Regions from separate parts of the Thalassotalea ganghwensis genome, predicted to be linked through region 2. Evidence: riboswitches for the same ligand, from Rfam matches in the RefSeq annotation. Region 2 holds a riboswitch; the other holds the start of a gene.

Region 1 (4,372 bases), on a different contig from region 2:
TCTTGCGCTCCTTACGGTACCTGATGGTAAAGTTCACTACCTTGTTCGACAAACTCTTGTGACTTTTGCTCAAGACCTCGTTGTTGCGCTTCAAATTCAGCTTGAATATCGACCATCTTGATATCGATAGCTTGCTGCTCGGTTTGTTTAGCGTAATCTCGAACCTCTTGGCTTATTTTCATTGAACAAAACTTCGGCCCACACATCGAACAAAAATGTGCGATTTTACCCGACTCTTGTGGCAAAGTTTCATCATGAAATTCTCTCGCGCGCTCTGGGTCTAACCCTAGATTAAATTGATCGTACCAGCGAAATTCAAAACGCGCCTTCGATAGCGCATTGTCCCTAATTTGTGCTCCCGGATGCCCTTTCGCAAGGTCTCCCGCATGTGCCGCAATTTTATAAGTGATCAGCCCTTCTTTGACATCGTGTTTATTAGGTAAACCTAAATGCTCTTTTGGGGTGACATAACAGAGCATCGCACAGCCATACCAGCCAATATTAGCGGCGCCAATCGCCGAGGTAATATGATCATAACCCGGTGCGATATCGGTGGTCAGCGGGCCAAGTGTATAAAAAGGCGCTTCATCGCAATGTTTGAGTTGCTCGTCCATGTTGGCTTTGATCATATGCAATGGCACATGCCCAGGGCCTTCTATCATCACCTGAACATCGTATTGCCAGGCGATTTTAGTTAACTCTCCTAATGTGCGCAATTCACTAAACTGGGCTTCATCATTGGCATCAGCCACCGAACCTGGACGCAGGCCATCGCCTAAAGAAAAAGAAACGTCGTATTGCTGACAAATTTGGCAAATTTCTTCAAAGTGGGTATAAAGAAAGTTTTCTTGATGATGCGCTAAACACCATTTCGCCATAATCGAGCCACCACGTGATACGATTCCTGTCACTCGTTTAGCCGTCATCGGGATATAACGCAGTAAAACTCCTGCATGAATGGTAAAGTAATCAACACCTTGTTCGGCCTGCTCAATGAGAGTATCTCTAAATATCTCCCAAGTAAGGTTTTCAGCAACACCATTGACCTTTTCTAATGCTTGATAGATAGGTACCGTGCCAATAGGTACGGGTGAATTTCGTATGATCCATTCTCGCGTTTCATGAATATAACGACCGGTTGATAAATCCATCACCGTATCGGCGCCCCATAGTGTTGACCACACTAGCTTTTCAACTTCTTCTTCAATTGACGAAGAAACAGAGGAATTACCTATATTGGCATTTACTTTAATAAGAAAATTACGACCAATGATCATTGGTTCAGCTTCTGGGTGGTTAATATTGGCGGGAATAATTGCCCTTCCTGCTGCAACTTCTTGACGAACAAACTCAGCGGTTATTTGCGCGGGGATGCTAGCACCAAAACTCTGGCCTGGATGTTGAGTGCTGAGCGCTTTTGATACTTGCTCACGCTTTAAATTTTCACGAATTGCGATGTATTCCATCTCTGGGGTGATAATACCCTGACGAGCATAATGCATTTGCGTTACATTGCTGCCAGCTTTTGCTCTTCTCACTAACGGGGTATGTTCGAAACGAATGTGATCAAGCCCCTCATCGGCTAAACGCTTTTGACTAAAGCTTGAACTTGAATGGCTTAGTTGCTCAGTATCACCGCGCCGCTCAATCCAATTACTGCGTAGCTTAGGCAAGCCTTGCTTTACATTAATTTCCATTTGAGGATCGGTATAAACACCCGATGTATCATAGACAACCACAGGCTCATTAGCTTGGTATTGTGGATTATCTTTATCGCCACCGATGAGGGTATCGCTTTGTGCAATTGCTCTCATCCCCACTTTAATTGGATGCAGCACTCCGTCGATATAGATTTTCTCTGAATTAGGAAATCGATAATTGTTGCTGTCGCTTAAAAATTGTTGCGCGGCTTCTCGCGCTTCTTTACGTGATAACGTGGTCATATTCAGCCTTTCGATGGTTAACCAAAACTAACAGTCAAAAGACGGAGTGTAGATCTCAGGTAGGGTGGTGCTTTACCTTGTTTCCTTCGCAGATATTAGTCTGAATCAGGTTCTACGGATCCCGCATAATGCGATCTCAGCCAAAAGGCACTCCGACAAGTTCACGCTATGGTAATCGATAAACTATTAAAATATCAAGAAATATTCTAAAAGCTCTCGTTAGGAGCTAGGTTTGTTTTTTAACAGTTCACGTAAGTTAGCAACACCCACCTTGGCAACAGCTTGCTTCTTTTCTTGGCTTTGAGGCGTCTGAGTTAATTCCCAAGATAAATCATCTTGTGGTAACTCATATAGAAAGCGACTCACTTCAGTACGGGCGATTTCACCAAATTGACGACGTTCGCGCGCATAGGTAAAAATAAGTTCCCGTTGCGCTCGAGTTATGCCGACATAAGCCAAGCGACGCTCTTCTTCAACATTTCCTTCGTCAATACTGGTTTGGTGAGGCAACAAACCTTCTTCCATACCAATTAAAAATACATAAGGAAACTCTAGACCCTTCGATGCATGCAACGTCATTAACTGCACTTGATCAGCATTTTCTTCTTCTTCACTTCGCTCCATCATATCGCGCAGCGTTAACCGAGTAACCACTTGCGCTAGGGTCATCGGCTCTTCATCTTCATTGCCTTCAAGCATTTGGGTTACCCAACTAAAAAGCTCGGTAATGTTCTTCATCCGCATTTCTGCGGCTTTAGCACTTGGAGATGTATCATAAAGCCAATCTTCATAATTCATTTCTCGCACCATTGAGCGCAAAACAGCACTGGTATCACCGCGCTCAGCATTGTCTGCCATTTCAACCAACCAACGGGTGAAGTTTTGAACATGCAATAACGCGCGACCGGTTAAATACTGCTCTAGACCCAATTCAAAGCTAGCAGCAAACATACTGATTTGACGCATATTGGCGTAACTACCCAACTTTTCGAGAGTAGCGGGGCCAATTTCACGACGTGGCACATTAACAATACGCAAAAAAGCATTATCATCATCTGGGTTCACTAATACGCGCAAATAAGCCATCATATCTTTAATCTCGGCGCGCGAGAAAAAGGATGTTCCACCACTAATTTTGTAGGGAATTCGGTTAGTCATCAGTGCTTTTTCAAGCAAACGCGATTGATGATTGCCTCGGTATAGAATGGCGTAGTTTCTAAACTGACTTTTGTTTAAGAATCGATGACCGATCAACTCTCCTACGACTCGCTCAACTTCATGCTCTTCGTTTTTAGTTTGCACAACCCGTAGCTCGACACCGTAATTTAGTTCACTAAATAATGCTTTGTCATAAACGTGGGGATTATTGGCGATTAACACGTTCGCACATTTCAAAATACGGCCACTTGATCGATAATTCTGCTCTAACTTAATCAGCTTTAGTTCTGGATAATCCTGACCTAGTAGTACTAAGTTTTGTGGTTTAGCACCGCGCCAAGAGTAAATAGACTGATCATCATCACCAACCACGGTTAACAAACCTGCTTTACCAGTAATCAATTTAACGAGTTCATATTGACTAGAATTAGTATCTTGATATTCATCAACTAGCATATAACGTATTTTCTTACGCCAGCGCTCTCGAACGTCAGGAAAGTTTTTGAGTAACAATGTCGGTACTAAAATAAGATCATCGAAATCCAAGGCATTATAGGCTTTCATATGCTTTTGATAGCGCCCATAACACTCGGCGAATAAACGGGTATCTTGATCAGCAGCTTGTTTTATCGCTTGTTCGGGTAATAGCAAATCATTTTTCCAATTGGAAATCATCATTTGCAACTTACTGAGTAAGTCTTTATCACCATCAAACTCTTCTAGAGTAAGCTCTTTAAGCAAGGCTAAGGTATCTTGATCATCAAATAAGGTGAAACCCGGTTTATAGCCAAGTGTTTTGATCTCGCGACGCACAATATCCAATCCCAGCGAATGAAAAGTACAAACCGTTAAGCCGCGTGATTGATCTTTACCCAACATTTTGACAACACGTTCTTTCATCTCTCGTGCAGCTTTGTTGGTAAAAGTTACCGCTGCAATATTTCGAGCACTATAGCCGCACTTTTGAATCAAATAGGTAATTTTTTGACAAATAACCCCGGTCTTACCGCTACCTGCGCCGGCCAGTACAAGACATGGTCCAGTAACGTATTTTACCGCTTCGTTTTGTCTGGGATTTAACTTCATTAACACTGCATACTCAAAATAAGGGGTGGCAATTTTACCTTGTTTTAATCTTTGGCAAAACAGCTAAACGCGTTACAATGGTTATTATTATTAACTAGCGAGCTAAGCATATGATCAACAGTAAAAAGATAGAAGAAATTGCCAAACAAGTGACAGAAGCGATTCCTCCTGGTGTGCGCAATTTA
Region 2 (4,372 bases):
CTTGAGACCATCAATAGCGTTTAATCTATTAATAAATCGCCAAATTTCGCTTTTAAAATTCTCGTTTGCTAGCGGATACAAGCTTATTTCAATTGAAATATCCATTAATTTTCCCTTAGGTTAAAAACGGTAATCTAACGTTAAGCCCCATTGTCTTGGCGCCGCATAGCGTTGATATTTTTTTGCTGCCCAACCTTGGTCTGGTTCATTACCAAAATAAAAACCACGCGTGGCAATTTTTTCATCGGTTAAATTACGTGCCCATAAATATATTGCCCAATTGTCTTTTTCATAACCAACTCTGGTATTAACTGTCGACGAACTATCAGCTTTTTCAGAGTGGCTATCAGAAAAATAAAAACCACTTTTTCCAGTGACATAGGCGTTAAAGAAAATACCATCGGTATGCTGATAGGTAGTTCCTAGACTGTAGGTAAATTTTGCCGCATGAGCAAGTTCTCGACCAGAGATGTCAATTAAACTGCCGTACTCATCAAAATAGCGATAGTCATCGTAACTGGCATCTAAATAACCTAGGTTTGCATAAGCTGACCAAGCACTGGTTACTTGCCAATCAAGTGCAGCTTCCAAGCCATGACTAGTCGAACTAGCAGCATTAGCGGTATAAATAGTAAACTTTTGTTTTTCTATACTATCTTGTTGTGACGCATTAACTTGTTGATCTTGGCGATCCATATAAAACAAGGCAAAACGCGTATTCACTTTGCCGTTATTAAATGAGCTGTTAATACCTAATTCGTAATTGAACAAGGTCTCAGTATCAAATTCCTTGAACTGTGCAAGCTTGTCAGACAAGCCCATATTAAAACCACCGGCCTTATAACCCTTAGCTATTCTGATGTAGCCTTGAGAATCTGCAGTTAAGGCTCTACTCAATGCAATGTGCCCGCCCCACATGGTTTCTTCAGGTGAAAAGGCTTCATTACTGCTATCTTGATACTGTGCGTCTCGTTGCTCAATTCGCAGACCAACAGATAACTGGTAAGTGTCATTTAACTCACTATCCAACTGGGTAAAAATAGCAAGATTATCAGCCTCATAATCAGCAAGTAAGGCATCATCAGACCAACCATTGTAGTAATCATCGGTTATGTTGCTTTCTTCTAATTGGCTTGCGTAAACACCAAACAACCAATCAGTTGTTTGATTAAATATCCGCTGCCCATCTTTATTACTAAAGCGAAATTCTTGGCTGATGACATCTCGCTCGGCGGTTTTTGACCAGGTGTAATCGTAAACACATGGAATCGTATCATCATAAGCGCCATTGCCATTTTCATCGTCGGAGTCAGGACATTGTTTAGCAGACCAATAATCGGCATTTGCCCAATCGCCGTCATAAGCGTGTTGATGATCGGTAGTTGATATACTGGTTATTGCGGTTAAATCGACATTGGTTAACCCCGTGTAGTGAAATTTAAACGAAGCACCTACCGATTTTTGATTATCAACACCCGGCTTGTCAGTTAAGGTAATAAAGCCGTTATTATCCAAGGTCCAAGCATCGAAGCCATTATCCATATCGGCAAATATCATTGTCGTATCAAACGTTAGCTCTTGAGATAATTGTGCTGAAAGCTTAATTTTTCCGGATAGCTCGTCAAGTTGATTGGTATCATCACGATTAAGAAATTGGTTATCACTGAAGCCGTTTTGTTGGTGATTTTCAAGGCTAACACGATAATTAACGTCATTTGTTAATGCGCCAGCGCTGTAGCCAGCGATGGTGACTAAATCATCATTGCCAAACGAGGTCGAGACACCATGTTCACTAATACCATCTGCTGGGTTTGATTGTATATACACTAACCCAGCTAAGGCGTTAGCGCCAAATCGCGTACCTTGTGGGCCGCGCAGCACTTCTACTTGAGCCACATCATACATATTTGCCGCCATGCCCAAACCAGACAAGTCGATATCATCAATAATAAAACCAACGGATGCGTTTGGCGCGCCTAAATATTCCGAACGTTCGCCAACACCACGAATTTGTAAATACTTAGGACGGGAAGTTCCACCGGCAAAGTTAACATTCGCTAGGCTTGAAAGGACATTATCGAAGTGTTGCATACTTTGGTCTTGAAGTTGTTGCTGACTAATAACGTCGATACTCAGTGGTGTACTAGCTAATGATTGCTTTTTAAAATTTGACGTTACTTCAATAGTTTCAAGTGCAGAAGATGAAGATTGTTCGTTTGCTTGTAATGCAAAAGTTGCAAGCGAAGCAGTAATGGCAATTGCTAATGTAGATCGTTTTAACATCGTTTATCTCTATATAATCAAGCAAAGACATTACTGGCATAAGAGAATAAAGTTAGATCTATTGAAGATTTTCCAACCATTCCTACGCCAGAATTATCCGGTTCAGGTTCTAAGGGTTCACAACAACGTGTCTCAGCCATTTCTGGCACCCCTTGGTTCGAGCGGCATAGTAACAACTTTAAAAAAAATGTACAGCGCCATACTGTACATTTTTCTAATATTTTGACATGAGTTATGCGCTTTTTATTAAACCATTGAGTTAAATAACCTCATGTTTGTATAAGAAATAGCACTAAAACAATAAAATCAAACGCTTAAGCTCACTGTGACTTGCTAGCAGGCTACTTTTTACTTAATTCAAAGCGTATTCTTGTAGGAATAGCCAGCTATTTCACGACAATATAACGCAGAAGTTAGGGCCTGTTGACCTTTGTTTATTTTTTCTGCAATAGGCTATTTTTAATTGTAGCAAAGCAGCGAGAGCGAAGTTTGGTTATTCCAAATGAACGAATGCTAATGCCGTTAGTACTTAAAATAGCCATTGCCCCTTTGATTAAGCTCTCGGGACTGAGGCTAAAATGACGCTACTCTGCGTTAAAACCACATCGTTTAGCTCACTAAACTTCATAGCTTTTGCCTTGATTACCTTCATTTTATCACTCAGCATAAACTTTAAACAAAGATCAACAGACCCTTGTAAAAATAGGTGTTAGAAATGCACTCCTTATGCAGAGCTGAGGTTAAATAGATAACATAGGTCCTAATGGCTCACCACCAACTAAATGCATATGAATGTGATAAACTTCTTGGCCGCCATGTTGATTACAGTTCATGATCAACCGATAACCATCTTCAGCAATGCCCTCTTCTTTAGCCAACTTCTTAGCGACACTGAACATTCTTCCAAGGATTAATTCATCGCTTTCTTCGATATCGTTTGCCGTAGGGATGATCTTATTAGGAATGATCAAGATATGACTTTTTGCTTTCGGCGCGATATCTCTAAAGGCGGTAACTAAATCATCTTGATACAATAACGGGGTCGGTATTTCTTGACGAATAATCTTAGAAAAAATGGTTTCTTCGGCCATCACTGCCTCTCCATAAAAATAAAAGGGTATCCATTTAGTGTAACTAACAACACTAAAAAGCAATACCCTTTTCCTTTGATTTAGTGAACTATTTTTTATCGTTCAAAAAACTATCTACAACTTATCTTTATGCGTTTGATAGCGTTAGCATCTTTTTTCCTTTGCTCGTCAATCGTTTCATTTCTTCAACAATCAAATAGTTCACCGGTACTAACAATAAGGTGATCATTGTTGCAAAGATAATTCCAAACCCTAGTGATACCGCCATTGGAATTAAAAACTGTGCCTGCGTTGAAGTTTCAAACAGCAACGGCATTAAGCCAATAAAAGTGGTTAACGAGGTTAGCAATACAGGTCTAAACCTTGCTTGCCCTGATGTGATCACCGCCTTCATTAACTCTTCACCTTTATCTCGTTGTTTGTTAATAAAATCAACCAACACCAAACTATCGTTTACCACTACACCAATAAGCGCCATTAAACCCAAGATACTCATAATGGTTAAATTCATGCCCATGATCCAATGGCCTAAAATAGCGCCGATAGCGCCAAAAGGAATAACCGACATAACAATTAAAGGTTGTATATACGACTTAAATGGGATCGCTAACAAACAATAAATAATGAAAAATACGAACATCAGTCCTAAACCTAGGCTGCCGAAAGATTCCGCTTGCTCTTTTGCTTCTCCTTCGAGCTCATAGTTTACCCCTGGATACTTGCCAACAAGATCATCTAGATAGGCTTTTAGCTCATTGTTCAATACCGTCATGTTGGTGTTAGCTTTTTCTACATCGGCAGTAACATTAACAGTACGGTAACGATCAATACGATTAATCGCCGACGGACTTTTCCCTGGTTTAAATGTCGCTACATGAGATAACGGCACTTTACCGCCACTTGGTGTATTAATTAACATATCCCCAAGACCTGCCAATGATTTACGCTCTTCTAGTGGGAATCTCAACATTACCCGAACATCATCTCGTCCACGCTGA

Evidence for each region. A riboswitch is a leader RNA that binds a small molecule or an ion and turns the genes downstream of it on or off. The one in region 2 is predicted to bind thiamine pyrophosphate.
Region 1: linked by a shared signal. The riboswitch ahead of thiC (phosphomethylpyrimidine synthase ThiC) and the one ahead of ACSLUH_RS15920 (TonB-dependent receptor) in region 2 are both predicted to bind thiamine pyrophosphate.

The regions. Positions count from the first base shown of each region.
Region 1 is NZ_JBQRUM010000006.1:51,939-56,310, reverse strand. Features, by position in the region: gene ACSLUH_RS07810 (FAD-dependent oxidoreductase) at 1-1, opposite strand, end outside; gene thiC (phosphomethylpyrimidine synthase ThiC) at 12-1,943, opposite strand; TPP riboswitch at 2,008-2,108, opposite strand; gene rep (DNA helicase Rep) at 2,163-4,187, opposite strand; gene ubiK (ubiquinone biosynthesis accessory factor UbiK) at 4,298-4,372, shown strand, end outside.
Region 2 is NZ_JBQRUM010000018.1:14,418-18,789, reverse strand. Features, by position in the region: gene ACSLUH_RS15925 (hypothetical protein) at 1-105, opposite strand, end outside; gene ACSLUH_RS15920 (TonB-dependent receptor) at 121-2,283, opposite strand; TPP riboswitch at 2,346-2,446, opposite strand; gene ACSLUH_RS15915 (HIT domain-containing protein) at 3,024-3,374, opposite strand; gene ACSLUH_RS15910 (efflux RND transporter permease subunit) at 3,502-4,372, opposite strand, start outside.